Regions from separate parts of the Mycobacterium sp. IDUB_3 genome, predicted to be linked through region 1. Evidence: riboswitches for the same ligand, from Rfam matches in the RefSeq annotation. Region 1 holds a riboswitch; the other holds the start of a gene.
The links. A riboswitch is a leader RNA that binds a small molecule or an ion and turns the genes downstream of it on or off. The one in region 1 is predicted to bind magnesium.
Positions count from the first base shown of each region.

Region 1 (7,485 bases):
TCGTCACTGCCGTGGGACCCGGCGTCACCGAATTTTCCGTCGGCGACGAAGTGCTGGGATTCAGCCTGCGCCGGTCCAGCCACGCCACCCACGCCGCGGTCCCGGTGAGCCAATTGATCCGCAAGCCGGCCCAACTCAGTTGGGAGGCAGCGGGTTCGCTCTACGTGGTCGGGGCGACCGCCTACGCGGCCGTCCGCGCGGTGGCGCCTCAACCGGGTGAGACGATCGCCGTGTCGGCCGCCGCAGGCGGGGTGGGCAGCCTGGTGGTGCAGCTCCTGGTGCTGCGCGAGGCGCGGGTGCTCGGCATCGCCGGGCCAGGCAACGCCGACTGGCTGCGCGCGCATGGCGTCATCCCGGTCGCCTACGGTGACGGGCTCGCCGGGCGGCTGCGCGAGGCGGCGCCCGATGGCATCGACGCATTCATCGACCTGTTCGGGCCGGACTACGTCCAGCTCGCCGTCGATCTCGGCGTGGCGCCCGAGCGGATCGACACCATCATCTCGTTCCAGAAAGCGGGCGAAGTGGGCGCCAAGACCGAGGGCAGCATGGAGGCCTCGACGCCCGAGGTGCTCACCGAAATTGCCGACCTGATCGTTTCCGGCGCCATCGAGTTCGACGTTGCCGCGACCTACCCGCTGGACCGGGTAGCGGACGCGTACGCCGAGCTGGAGCAGCGGCACACCCACGGTAAAATCGTTCTGCTGCCGACTAACTCACAGCGAGGCGGCCGGCCCGACCACACCGGCCTGCACGATTTTGATGATGACGAAGGCGACCGCCACCACCAGGTAGCCCCGCAGGGTGAACAGCCCGGCCCGGCGCATCGGTGACATTGCCGGCCGATCGAGCAACGCAAGGTTGGGAGTCTGCCAGCCGGCCCGGTCCTGGCGACGTAAGGCCCGCCGCTCGGCAGGCGTCAGCGACGAGGCCTCGTCGAGTTCGTCGACCTCCTCCGGGTCCAGGCCGCCGCCGAGTGTGCGCACGATGGCTTCGGCGTCGGTCAGGTTGCGGTGTCGCCGGCCGGCGAGGATCATCACCGCGCCGCCGACGACGCCCAGCACCGCTCCACCCGCCAGGCCCTCCTCGAGCGTGGCGGTGGACAGGTCCGGGAAGAATGTGGCGGCCGTCAACGCCAGCGACAGCAGCACCAGGCACCACACGATTGTCCACGCAATGATGTTCTGGCGCACCGTGTTCACCCACGGACCCAGCACCGCCCGGTCGTTGCACAGCAGCACCAGAAAGACGGTGGCCGAGGGCAGCAGGACACCGGCGAGCGCCTGGACCCCCTGCGTCACCAGGCCAAGGATGTGGTCGGGGCTGAAGGACACCGCCGCCGAGACCCCGAGCAGCATCGCGTAGCCACCGTAGAACAGCGGGGCCTCGCTGATCTTCCAATGCAACGAGTGCCGCTTGCCCACGGCATCACCGACCGCATAGGTGGTCGCCAGGCCCACGGCGTTGGCGCCGATCAGCGACGCGTCCAGCAGGATGATCGCGAACAGCACCCCCAGCGTGCCGCCCGAATGCTTCGACAGTCCCGAGGCGACCGCGCCCGCATCGGTGAAGTGGCCCGCATCGGTGGTGCCGGTCAATCCGAACGCCGCCACCGCCATCAACGCCGTCGCGCCGACCATGACCACGAAGATTCCGATGGCCAAATCCGCTCGCCCGTAAGGGATCCAGCGGGCCGTGATGCGCTTGTCCACCACGTTGGACTGCTGGAAAAACAACTGCCACGGCGCGACCGTGGTGCCCACGATGGCGACCACCAGCAGCAGCACCGTCGAGTTGAGCCCACCCGGGAACTGCGGGATCAGACCCGCGACGGCCGCTTTCGGGGTCGGATGCACCAGCCACACCATCGGAAAGATCAACACGTTCACCGCGATCAGCAGGAACATCAGCCGCTCCCAGCGGCGGAACGACCCGCCGGCCACCACCGCGAACAGCAGCACGGCCGCGGCGGGGACGGCGACGATCCTCGGGCAGCCCAGGAACCCGAGAGCCAGTGAGACGCCGATGAATTCGGTCACGATCGTCAACGCGTTCAGGACCAACAGATCACCGACGCTGAAGGCGCCCCAGAACTTGCCGAACCGCTCGAAAATCAAGCGCGCGTGCCCAACCCGGGCCACCGCACCGAGCCGCAGCACCATCTCCTGGTTCACGTACAGCACCGGAATCAGCAGGGCCAGCGTCCACAACAGGCCCATGCCGTAGTCCTGGCCGGCCTGCGCGTAGGTCGCGACGCCACCGGCGTCGTTGTCGCCCACCATCACGATCAGCCCGGGACCGGTGATGACGGCCAGTGTGCGCAGGCGGCGCCACCGTCCACTGAACGCCCCGTAGCCGCCGTCCCCATCGCGCCGAATGCGCCCGAACGCGCCGACGATGTCGCCGACGTGCGCGGAATCCAGCACGGTCGGGCTTTGTGCCTCGCGACGTGCGTCTTCCGGCGCGGCATCGGTCCGGCCGAACGCGGCGTCGCGGCGGCCGCCGCCGGTGTCGATCGAAGTCATCGAATCCTCGCTATCTCGAACAGTTCTCACCTCGCGGTGAGGCAGTCGTGGTCGCGGCACTCAACGCGCCCTCGGCGACGGGCGCGCTGGGTCACCCGTCGGCGAGGCAGTGTTTCAACGGTGGTTGCTGTCCGAACCCGAGGCGTGGCCACCCAGCGACGCGGTGATCATCGCGATCGGCATCCTCGACACGTACATGTTGGCCCGCTCCTGCGGGGTCAGGCTGGCCGGCAGGTGAAACCTGTTGGCCACCAACCGGCCTGCACGCAGCATCGAGCGGCCGCGCATCCGGGAAGCAGCGGAAAAACGGTGCGTGATAACAAAAGCCATGATCTTCTTCTCCTGACGGAGGCCCGATCGGCGTCGGCACGGCGTGTCAGCCGCGCAGCACCAGGAGAGGTCAGGCGGTGAAAGAAATGCCGGAACCGGATCGGGACAAGACGGATTTCGGATAGGGACTATCGCCGGGACTCATCTCGCCCTCACCTCCTCACGGCCAAGACACACGCGGGTGTCACCACATCACCTGAACGAAAGAGGCAGGAATGACGCACGGCACATGCCGCGGGTCGCACCCCTCTCGTCGGAGCTTCGGCACTGCACGGCGTATCCGGAACATTCCAGAAGCCACTTGGGCTCAACCCTTGGGTCCGGGAAGAGCTGTCCTGACCCGGGGCGTCTCTCGACGTTCGGGGTCAGTGGCCTGTATCCATGCAGACGCCTCACCTACCGAGGTGCTTGCGGGGTCCATAGTGACACCGCGGTCGCGGCCTCGTCAAACGCTTAACGGATCCCTGACACCCTGCGCCGCTCTCCCAGCGCCCGCCCAGCCTGCGCGCCTAGGCTCGGTCCCATGACCACAACGTTGCAGGATGCCCGGGTCGCTTCGACGCTCGACCGCATGTACGCCGAGTCGAAAAACCAGATGCCGCTGTTGCGCGAGCGGCGCGGCACGTTCGATCGCCCGATGACCGCCCAGGAGCGGGCCGAAGCGATGAGCGAGTTCTACATCCCGGTGACACCGGAGGCGGGCCGGCTGCTCTATTCACTGGTCCGCGCCACCCGCCCGGCGACCATCGTCGAATTCGGCATGTCTTTCGGCATTTCCGCCGTGCACCTGGCCGCCGCGGTGCGCGACAACGGCGCCGGCCGGGTGGTGACCACCGAACTCAGCGAGACCAAGATCACCGCGGCCAAGCAGACCTTCGCCGAGACCGGCCTCGACGATGTCATCACCATCCTCGAAGGCGACGCGCTGTCCACGCTTTCGGACCTGACGGGGCCGGTCGAGTTCGTGTTGCTCGACGGCTGGAAGGACCTGTACCTACCCGTGCTGGAGCTGCTGGAACCCCGCCTGTCACCCGGTGTGCTGGTCATCGCCGACAACGCCAGCTCGGCCGACATGGCGCCGTATCTGGACCGGGTGCGCAACCTCGAGAACGGCTACGTGAGCTTCAACTTCCAGGTTCGCGACAGCGACAGCATGGAGATCAGCTGCCGCACAAGCGGTTAGAACTACCTCAGCGATTCCTCGAGCCACGGCGTCAGCCACTTGACCCCTTCGGGGGTGAGGTGGACGCCGTCGCTGCGCACCTTGATGCCGTCGACCTTGGCGGTGTAGACACCGTCGGGGCACAACTTCTTGTTCAGGTCGAGGATCGCAACATTCGGGTGGTGGCTAACGGTCTTGCGCAACATGGTGTTCCACAGGTTGACCCGATCCGGCTGGTCCTCCGGATAGAGCCGGCCGTCCGGCTTTTCACCGCCCCGGCTGTAGGGCACGGTGGCGACCACCACGTGGACACCGGTGGAACCCACGATGGTCAGCGCCCGTTCCAGCTCACCGTTGAGGTAGGCGTCGAAGGTCGGGTCGCCGATGTGGGTCCACTGGCCCTCGTTGACCCGGTCCACCGTTTCCCAGCGGCCGATGACCAGCAGCGCGACGTCCGGCTGGTCCTGGCCGACCTGCCTCGACCAGCGAATCGGCCAGCCGTCGCATTCGGATCGTTGCTCCAGGGTTTGGCCGATGTAGCGGTACGGCGTGCCACGCACCAGGCTGCAGCCGATGACGGTGTGGTCGAGGAACGCAAACCCCGGCGTCGGGGGCAGGTAGTGCATCCAGGTCCACCCGATCGAGTCACCGAACACCGAAACGGTGAACGGCCGGTTGCCATCTCGCGGCCCCGGCCGGCTTCCCCCGGGCAGCGACGGCGAGACGGCCGCGACCGCCGAGACGCCGGGCGGTAGTCCGGCCTCGCGCACACCGGGCCCGGTGCCCACCGGAATCATGAACAACGTCACCGCGGCCGCGCTGGCCACGGCCGCCGCCGCCAGCGGCAGCAGTGCCACCCGCGCCGGTCGCCAGCGCCGGATGGGTTGTTCGAGCAGCCAATACGATGCCCCGGCCACCACGAGCGTGGCACCGCAACGCGCGGCGAACAACGGCAGCCCCGACCACCCGGTGCGTTCGCCGTTGAGCGCCAAGAAGATTGGCCAATGCCACAGGTAGACGCCGTAGGAGATGGTGCCCAGCCACACCAGCGGCCGCAACGCGAGCGCGCGGGCGACGAGGCCGCGCTGCTCCAGCGCGACGGGTGCGATCACGATCACCGCCGCGATCGCGACCCCGATCAGTAGGCCGTGCCGGAATTCGCTGCCGGCGCCGGTGGCGTAGTGCGTCGCCGCCGCCAGCCCCGCCAACCCGAGCAGCGGCAGAACGCGGGCGACCCGGCGCCCCCATCGGGTGCGGATCATGCACCAGCCGCGGTTCATCGACGGCCAATCCCGCACCAGCAGGGCGGCCGACGCGGCGCCGACCAACAACGCCTGCGCGCGGGTGTCGGTGCCGAAGTAGATCCGGTCGCGGGTGCCATCCGATGTCATGACGATGGCGAGCGCCGCGGAGGCCAGTGCGCCCACAGTGGCGATGAGGAAGGTGGCGAATCGCACACCGCCGACGGTGGCCCGGGTCGAGCGGCGCCTGGCGCGGGCGGCCAGCAGCAGGGTGACCGCGATGAGCAGTACCGGCCAGATGAAGTAGTACTGCTCCTCCACCCCGAGCGACCAGGTGTGCTGCAGCGGCGAGGGCGGCGCGCCCTGGGTGAAGTAGTCGGTCTTCTGGGCGACGAACCGCCAGTTCGCCATCCACACGAAGGCCGCGATGGCGTCATCGCGCAGCCCGGTCAGCGACCGGTCGGGCAGCAGCTGGCGAGCCGCGGCCACGGTGAGCACCATCAACACCAGCGCGGGCAGCAGTCGCCGGGCGCGCCGGATCCAGAAGCCGGTCAGCTCGATACGGCCGGTGCGTCCCAGTTCATCCAGCAGCAGCGAGGTGATCAGGAATCCGCTGAGGACGAAAAACACGTCGACGCCGATGAATCCGCCGCTGACGCCGGGGATGCCGCCGTGCCCGATGAGCACCAGCGCAACCGCGATCGCGCGCAGTCCGTCGAGTGCCGGAATTCCGCTGGCCCGCTCCGGCTGGTCCCAGATCGCCAGCCTGCCGACGCGGCGCATGGGAGCGACCCATCGGGGCCGAGTACGACGAGCCGGTGCGGGTTGAGACCCGCCCGGCTCGGTGCTTGCTGTCAGCGCGCCGTAGTTACCATCTCGCCCGGCGCCATAGTTGATGCCGATACGTCGCTGCTCCTCCTGTTGAGTTCAGCAAGCCAGCCTAGAGGCGGGCGCGCAGGATCAGGTGGAGGACACGCGAGGGGTTTTTGCCGTGCTGCGTTCGGATTTCGGCCCGGCGCGTCAGGCCTTGTCAGGCGCGTAGCCCAGGGTGCTCTTGACTTCCAGGTACTCGTGGAAACCGAATTCGCTCCATTCGCGACCGTTGCCGCTGCGTTTGTATCCGCCGAACGGTGCGTTCATGTCGAATGCATGATTGATGGTCACCCATCCCGCGCGGATCTTGCGGGCGACGTCGCGCGCCGTGTCGAGATCGGCCCCCGAAACGAAGCCGGCGAGGCCGTATTGGGTGTCGTTGGCGATCTCGACGGCGTGGTCGAGGTCGTCGTAGCCGAGAATGCACAGCACCGGCCCGAAGATCTCCTCGCGGGCGATCGTCATGTCGTTGGTGACGTGCGCGAAGACGGTCGGCTTGACGTAGTAACCCTTGTCCATCCCGGGCGGCCGGCCCGGGCCTCCCGCGACGACGGTCGCGCCCTCGTCGACGCCCTGCTGGATCAGGCGCTGCACCTTCTCGAACTGCGTCCTGGACGCCACCGGTCCGATGGCCGTCGCGTCGTCGCTTCCCACCTGGATTTTCTGGGCGACCTCCCGCGCGATCGCAATGGCCTCGTCCATCCGGGAATTGGGGACCAGCATGCGCGATGGCGCGTTACAGCTCTGGCCGGAATTGGGCATCATGTTGGCCACGCCGGCGCTGACGCCCGCGGCGAAGCCACTGTCGTCGAGGACGATGTTGGGGCTCTTGCCGCCGAGTTCCTGGGTCACTCGTTTCACGGTCGCGGCGGCGTTGGCGGCCACCTCCACACCGGCGCGAGTGGACCCGGTGAACGACACCATGTCGATGTCGGGATGGCTCGCCAGGGCCGCGCCGACGCCCGCGCCGTCGCCGTTGATCAGGTTGAACACCCCGGCCGGCACGCCTGCGGCATCCAGGATCTCGGCGAAGATGTAGGGCGAATACGGCGCCACCTCAGAGGGTTTCAGAATGACGGTGCAGCCGGTCGCCAGCGCCGGGTAGACCTTGACCGCGACCTGGTTGATCGGCCAGTTCCAGGGCGTGATCAAACCGCAGACGCCGATCGGCTCCTTGGCGATCAGCGTCGCCCCCTTGTGTTCCTCGAACGAAAAGTTCTTCAGCGCATCGATCGCGGTGGTGAGGTGACCGATCCCGAGAAACACCTGCGGCCCCGCGGCCAGCGAGGGCGGCGCGCCGATCTCCTCGGTGACCGCCTCGGCGAGATCGTCCGCGCGCTTCTGGTATTCGGCGAGG
Region 1 covers NZ_JBVAXZ010000001.1:3,394,592-3,402,076, reverse strand. The annotation lists partial or broken gene ACZYVJ_RS15710 (NADP-dependent oxidoreductase) at 1-719, shown strand, start outside; gene ACZYVJ_RS15705 (NRAMP family divalent metal transporter) at 714-2,522, opposite strand; gene ACZYVJ_RS15700 (hypothetical protein) at 2,637-2,852, opposite strand; M-box (ykoK) riboswitch at 3,091-3,263, opposite strand; gene ACZYVJ_RS15695 (O-methyltransferase) at 3,376-4,035, shown strand; gene ACZYVJ_RS15690 (acyltransferase family protein) at 4,038-6,038, opposite strand; gene ACZYVJ_RS15685 (aldehyde dehydrogenase family protein) at 6,276-7,485, opposite strand, start outside.

Region 2 (7,485 bases), 3.4 Mb from region 1:
ACTTCTCGGTGTGGGAGATCTTCGGCGCGCTGCTGCACGGCGGACGGGTGCTGGTGGTGTCCGACGAGGTGGTGCGCTCGCCGAAAGACTTGCACGCCTTGCTGGTTGCGGAGAACGTCGACATGCTGACCCAAACACCGTCCGAGGCGGGGATGCTGGCCACCGACGGCCTGGACTCGACGGTGTTGGCCGTCGCGGGTGAAGCCTGCCCGACCGAACTGGTGGACCGCTGTGCTCCCGGACGTGTGATGGTCAACGTCTATGGCCCCACCGAGATCACCATCGTGGCGGCAGTCAGCGCGCCGCTGATCCCGGGCCCCGAGGTGCCGCCGATCGGTTCGCCGCTGTCCGGCGCCGCCTTGTTCGCGCTCGACGGGTGCTTGCAACCGGTGCCCGTGGGGGTGGTCGGCGAGTTGTACGTGGCCGGCGCCGGCGTGTCCGTCGGCTACCTGGGCCGGCCCGATTTGACCTCGTCGCGGTTCGTGGCGTGCCCGTTCGGCGGGACGGGTGCGCGCATGTATCGCACCGGTGACCTGGCGTGGTGGGGCAGCGACGGGCAACTGCGCTACGTCGGGCGCGCCGACGAGCAGGTCAAAATCCGCGGGTACCGCATCGAACTCGGCGAGATCCAGGCCGCGCTGGCCGCGCTGGACGGCGTGGACCGGGCGCTGGTGATCGCCCGCGAGGACCGCCCCGGCGACAAGCGACTGGTGGGATACCTCACCGGAACGGCCAACCCGGCCGAGATCCGCACCCTGCTGGCCGAGCGGCTGCCCGCCTACATGGTGCCGGCTGCGGTGGTGGTGTTGCCGGCGCTGCCGTTGACGCCCGGCGGCAAACTCGACACCCGCTCGCTTCCGGCGCCCGATTACCAGGGCACCGACGACTACCTTGCTCCGGCCACCGCGGTCGAGGAGATCCTGGCCTGGCTCTACGCCCAGGTGCTGGGCCTGGAACGGGTCGGAGTCCAGGAGTCGTTCTTCGACCTGGGCGGGGATTCGCTGTCGGCGATGCGCCTGGTCGCCGCGATCTACAACGCCCTCGACATCCACCTGCCGGTACGCGCCGTCTTCGAGGCGCCGTCGGTGCGCGCTCTGAGCCAGCAGCTCAACGGCGATCACGGTGCGGCAGAAGGCCTTCGGGCCGACTTCGCATCCGTGCACGGTCGCGACGCGACCGAGGTGTACGCCAGTGATCTCACGCTGGACAAGTTCATCGACGCCCCGACGCTGTCCGGCGCGCCGGCGCTGCCGGGCCCGGGCACACAGGTGCGCACGGTCCTGCTGACCGGGGCCACCGGCTTCCTCGGCCGGTACCTGGTGTTGCAGTGGCTTGAACGGCTGGAACTGGCCGACGGAAAGTTGATCTGTCTGGTGCGGGCGACCTCGGATGAGAATGCGCGGCGCCGCCTCGAAAAGGCCTTCGACAGCGGCGATCCGGCGCTGCTGCGGTACTTCCACGAACTCGCCGACGACCATCTCGAGGTCATCGCCGGCGACAAGGGACGGGCCGATCTCGGTGTGGACGAACAAACCTGGCAGCGGCTGGCCGGCACCGTCGACCTGATCGTGGACTGTGCGGCCGTGGTCAACGGGGTGCTGCCCTACAGCGAGCTGTTCGCCCCCAACGTGGTGGGAACCGCCGAGCTGATCCGGTTGGCGCTGACCACCAAACTCAAGCCGTACACGTACGTCTCGACGGCCAGCGTCGGCGACCAGATCGACCCCTCGGCGTTCACCGAGGACGCCGACGTCCGGACGGCCGGGCCGATCCGCACCATCGACGGCAGCTACGGCAACGGCTACGGCAACAGCAAGTGGGCGGGCGAGGTGCTGCTCCGGGAGGCCAACGACCTGTGCGGGCTGCCGGTTTCGGTGTTCCGCTGCGACATGATCCTGGCCGACACCACTTACGCCGGCCAGCTGAACCTGTCGGACATGTTCACCCGGATGGTGCACAGCGTGGTCGCCAGCGGGGTCGCACCGCGCTCGTTCTACGAGCTCGACGCGCAGGGCAACCGGCAGCGCGCGCACTTCGACGCCCTGCCGGTCGAGTTCGTCGCCGAGGCGATCTGCACGCTGGGCGCCCAGGTGCTGGACGGGTTCGAGACCTATCACGTGATGAACCCGCACGACGACGGCATCGGGCTCGACGAGTACGTCGACTGGGTCATCGACGCGGGTTACCCGGTGCAGCGCATCGACGACTTCACCGAGTGGTTGCACCGGATGGAGGCCGCCCTGCACGCGTTACCGGAACGGCAACGCCACCAGTCGGTGCTGCAGCTGCTGCAGTTGCGCAACGCCCAGCACGTGCCGCCGGCGGACCCCACTCGCGGGTGCCTGGCGCCGACGGACGGTTTCCGCGCCGCGGTGCAAGAAGCCAAAATCGGCCCCGATAACGACATCCCGCAGATAAGTCCGGCGGTGATCGTCAAATACATCACCGACCTGCAACTGCTCGGTCTGCTGTGAAATACCCTGGGCAGTAACGTATTTCGGCGCGAAATCGCCACTTCGTCGTCGCTGGGCATTCCGCTGACTACCATGACCGTAGAACGCGACGGTCCCGCCAGCACGGAGGAGTGCTCATCCGATGACAACAGCGCGCCTGCCTCGACTGCCACTCGACGAAGCCAAGGCCGCCGCCGACGAAGCGGCCGTCCCCAACTACATGGCCGAGCTCAGCATCTTCCAGGTGCTGCTCAACCATCCGCCACTGGCGCGTGGCATCAACGACCTGCTCGCCACCATGCTCTGGCACGGGACCCTCGACTCGCGGCTACGCGAGCTGGCGATCATGCGGATCGGCTGGCTGACCTCCTGCGACTACGAATGGACGCAGCACTGGCGGGTCGCATCCCGGCTCGGCGTTCCGGCCGACGACCTGCTGGGCGTGCGGGATTGGCCGAACCACGCCGGGTTCGGGTCGGTCGAGCGGGCCGTGCTCGCGGCCACCGACGACGTGGTGCGCGACGGCGCGGTGAGCGCAGCGAGCTGGCTGGCATGCGAGCGCGAATTCAACGGGGACACAACGGTTCTCGTTGAACTGGTGACGGTGATCGGTGCCTGGCGGATGGTGGCGTCGATCCTGCAAAGCCTCGAGGTGCCGCTGGAAGAGGGCGTGTCGAGCTGGCCGCCGGACGGCCGGTCGCCCCGGTCTTAGGGCGATCGCGAGCGCGGCGCAGCCGGGCGAAGCGGGTCGCCCCCATCGGTCTTAGGGCGATCGCGAGCGCGGCGCAGCCGGGCGAAGCGGGTCGCCCCCATCAGTCGTAGCTCCGGCGTGCGCGCCTGAGTTGCCCACGCGCCGTGGCCGATTGACTTAGCAGTCGATAACTCTTAGCGTCGGGCAATGAGAACCAGGGTCGCCGAGATGCTCGGAGTCGAATTCCCGATCTGCGCCTTCAGCCACTGCCGCGACGTGGTCGCAGCGGTGACCAATGCGGGTGGCTTCGGGGTGTTGGGCGCCACCGCGCACAGCCCCCAACGCCTGCAGAGCGAGCTGACCTGGATCGAGGAACAGACCGGGGGCAAGCCCTACGGAGTCGACCTGCTGCTGCCGCCCAAATACGTCGGTGCCGAGCAAGGCGGCATCGACACCACACAGACCCGCACCCTGCTGCCCGACGAACATCGCGCGTTCGTCGACGACCTCCTGGCCCGCTACGGCGTCGCCGCGGCCACCGGGGAACCGCGTGCGTCGCTGGGCGGCCTGAACATCTCGCCCAAGACCTACGAGCCGCTGCTGGAGGTCGCCTTCTCCAACAACATCCGGCTGATCGCCAGCGCGCTCGGTCCGCCCCCGGCGGACCTCGTCGACCGCGCCCACGACCGGGACGTGCTGGTGGCTGCCTTGGCCGGCACCACCCGGCACGCGCAACGACACGCCGCCGCGGGCGTCGACCTGATCGTCGCGCAAGGCACCGAGGCGGGCGGGCACACCGGCGAGGTGGCGACCATGGTCCTGGTGCCCGAGGTCGTCGATGCCGTGGCGCCGGTGCCCGTGCTGGCCGCCGGCGGAATCGCCCGTGGGCGTCAGATCGCCGCGGCGCTGGCCCTGGGCGCCGAGGGCGTGTGGTGCGGCTCGGTGTGGCTGACCACCGAAGAGGCCGAGACCGTGCCCGTGGTCAAGGAGAAATTCTTGGCCGCCAGCTCGTCGGACACTGTGCGATCGCGCTCGATGACGGGCAAGCCGGCGCGGATGCTGCGCACGGCCTGGACCGACGAGTGGGAGCGGCCGGAAAACCCGGATCCGCTGGGCATGCCGTTGCAGACCGCGCTGATCACCGAGCCGCAGGTGCGCATCAACTCCGCCGCCGCCCACCAGGGCGCCAAGGCGCGTGAGCTAGCCACCTACTTCGTCGGGCAGGTGGTGGGTTCGCTCGACCGGGTCCGCCCGACGCGCTCGGTGGTGCTGGACATGGTCGAAGAGTTCATCGACACCATCGGCCGGCTCGACGGCCTGGTCGAGAAGTGATTCGGGGCGGCCGGGCAACCGCGCGGAATTGACGGATTCCTGACGGCCGGCGCGCGTACGCCCAGCTCAGCACCGTGAACCTGGCCGAATGCTGTGCGCGCCCCTAATGAATGCATACAGAATGTCCGACACGCTATCCAGGGATTTGACCGCGTCATACCCGTCGTGCATTATCGGTCGGGTAAGCACCTCGATAGGTGAGGCGTCTACACGAATACAGGCCACTGACCCCGAACGTCGAAAGACGCCCCGGGTCAGGACAGCTCCTCCCGGCTTAAGGGTTGAGCCCAGGTGGCTTCCGGCTTGGATTGTTTTTCAGGCCAGGACACGTCGTGTGGTGCCGAAGCTCTGACGAGTGGGGTGCGGATCTCCGACGGTTGTCGGGTTCTGCTCCTCTGCTGCGCATAGATTGCATGCGACCCGCGCATGCGTCGTGACCGCGAGGAGGTGAGGGACACATGAGTTCTGGCGATAGTCCGGACCGAAGTCCGAACTGTGTTTCGTCCCGATCCGGTCTCCGGCGCGACCTTCTCGGCTGAGTCGTCGCAACGCTAAGTGCTTATCGGCCAAGCGTTCTGAGATCGCGAGGGACGGGACACATCAGTCCAGTCAGTCCCGTTGGATCTCCCCTCTAGGAGGCGATGATGACCGCAGTTTTCTACGACGAAGTGCTCACCGTAGCTCCCGCCCCCACGCTGACCGTGGTGCGCGACACCGACACGATCCCGGCACCCGCCCCGGCTCCCGTGGCCAACGGCCGCCGCCGGGCCGGCACCCCGCTTTTGGGCGCCGGTGGCGACCCGTTGGTGGACGGCGCCGCTCGCCTGCTGAGCGTCCCGCTGCGTCACGTGTACGCCGCGCTGTGGCGGGTTGGCGTCCTCGAAGTCCGGGCCTGAAGCCGAACTCCGATGGACGTCGCGCAACTCGTGCTCCAAGGGGCCGCCTGGCCGCAGACCTAGTTCTGCGGCCAGGCGACCCCTCGGAGTGCGCCCGGATTTGCGGGTCTTCGTAGAATCGTCTTACTGGCGTCGATCCGGCCATCACCGGGGAGCCTTCGGAAGAACAGCCGTCCTGGCTCAGTAGAACCGAACGGGTAGGCCCGTCACAGCCGTCATCGAGTGGCCACGCGAAAGCGCGGCAAGCGGGGTGGTACCGCGGCGCTCGCGCAGCCAGCGCGTCGTCGTCCCCGCTTTGCACCGTGGCACAGGAGACAACGCGCATCGTGACCAACACAACCGGCCCCGAAGCTGGCCTCGAGGCTCAGCCGGTGGACTCCGTCCAGGCCTACCCCAAGCCGGCCGGCGGAGCGCCCGACTTCCCGGCGCTCGAGCTCGAGGTGCTGGACTACTGGGCCCGCGACGACACCTTCCGGGCCAGCATCGCCCGCCGCGACGGCGCACCGGAATACGTGTTCTACGACGGCCCGCCGTTCGCGAACGGGCTGCCGCACTACGGGCACCTGCTCACCGGCTACGTCAAGGACATCGTTCCGCGCTACCGCACCATGCGCGGCTACAAGGTGGAGCGCCGCTTCGGCTGGGACACCCACGGCCTGCCGGCCGAACTCGAGGTCGAGCGCCAGCTGGGCATCAACGACAAATCGCAGATCGACGACATGGGCATCGCCGCGTTCAACGACGCCTGCCGCGAATCCGTGCTGCGCTACACCGACGAGTGGCAGGCCTACGTCACCCGCCAGGCGCGCTGGGTCGACTTCGACAACGACTACAAGACGCTGGACCTGCCCTACATGGAGTCGGTGATCTGGGCGTTCAAACAGCTCTGGGACAAGGGCCTGGCCTACGAGGGCTACCGGGTGCTGCCGTACTGCTGGCGCGACGAAACGCCGCTGTCCAACCACGAATTGCGGATGGACGACGACGTGTACCAGAGCCGCCAGGACCCCGCCCTCACGGTCGGGTTCAGGGTGGTCGGCGGTCCGCTGGACGGCGCGCACCTGCTGGTGTGGACGACGACGCCGTGGACGCTGCCGTCCAACCTGGCGGTCGCCGTCAACCCCGACGTGACCTACGTCGAGGTCACGGCCGACGGCAAGCGTTTTGTTCTCGCGGAGCCGCGGCTGGCCGCCTACGCCCGCGAGTTGGGCGAGCAGCCCGAGATCCGGGCCACCCACCGCGGCGCCGACCTGCTGGGCACCCGCTACCTGCCGCCGTTCCCGTACTTCATGGATACGGATAACGCATTTCAGGTGCTGCCCGGTGAGTTCGTCACCACCGAGGACGGTACCGGCATCGTGCACATGGCCCCGGCCTACGGCGAGGACGACATGGCGACCACCGGCAAGGTCGGCATCACCCCGGTCACGCCCGTCGATTCCAAGGGGCGCTTCGATGCCACGGTTCCGGATTACCAGGGGCAGCACGTCTTTGACGCCAACCAGCACATCATCCGCGACCTGAAGAACGGCAGCGGTCCCGCCGCGGCCAACGGCGCGGTGCTGCTGCGCCACGAAACCTACGAGCACCCCTACCCGCACTGCTGGCGCTGCCGCAATCCGCTGATCTACCGGGCGGTGTCGTCGTGGTTCGTCGCGGTCACCGAATTCCGGGACCGCATGGTGGAACTCAACCAGCAGATCACCTGGTATCCCGAGCACGTCAAGGACGGCCAGTTCGGTAAGTGGCTGCAGGGCGCCCGCGACTGGTCGATCTCGCGAAACCGCTACTGGGGAACCCCGATTCCGGTGTGGAAGTCCGACGACCCCGCGTACCCGCGGGTGGATGCCTACGGCAGTCTCGACGAACTCGAACGCGACTTCGGGGTGCGGCCCACCAACCTGCACCGGCCCTTCATCGACGAGCTGACCCGGCCCAATCCCGACGACCCGACAGGGGCCAGCACGATGCGACGGATCCCCGACGTGCTCGACGTGTGGTTCGACTCGGGATCGATGCCGTATGCGCAGGTGCATTTCCCGTTCGAGAACTCCGAGTGGTTCGACACGCATTACCCCGGTGACTTCATCGTCGAGTACATCGGGCAGACCCG
Region 2 covers NZ_JBVAXZ010000001.1:16,862-24,346, forward strand. The annotation lists partial or broken gene ACZYVJ_RS00005 (non-ribosomal peptide synthase/polyketide synthase) at 1-2,474, shown strand, start outside; gene ACZYVJ_RS00010 (carboxymuconolactone decarboxylase family protein) at 2,596-3,165, shown strand; gene ACZYVJ_RS00015 (NAD(P)H-dependent flavin oxidoreductase) at 3,352-4,476, shown strand; M-box (ykoK) riboswitch at 4,659-4,843, shown strand; gene ACZYVJ_RS00020 (Rv1535 family protein) at 5,121-5,372, shown strand; gene ileS (isoleucine--tRNA ligase) at 5,744-7,485, shown strand, end outside.
Region 2: linked by a shared signal. The riboswitch ahead of ACZYVJ_RS00020 (Rv1535 family protein) and the one ahead of ACZYVJ_RS15700 (hypothetical protein) in region 1 are both predicted to bind magnesium.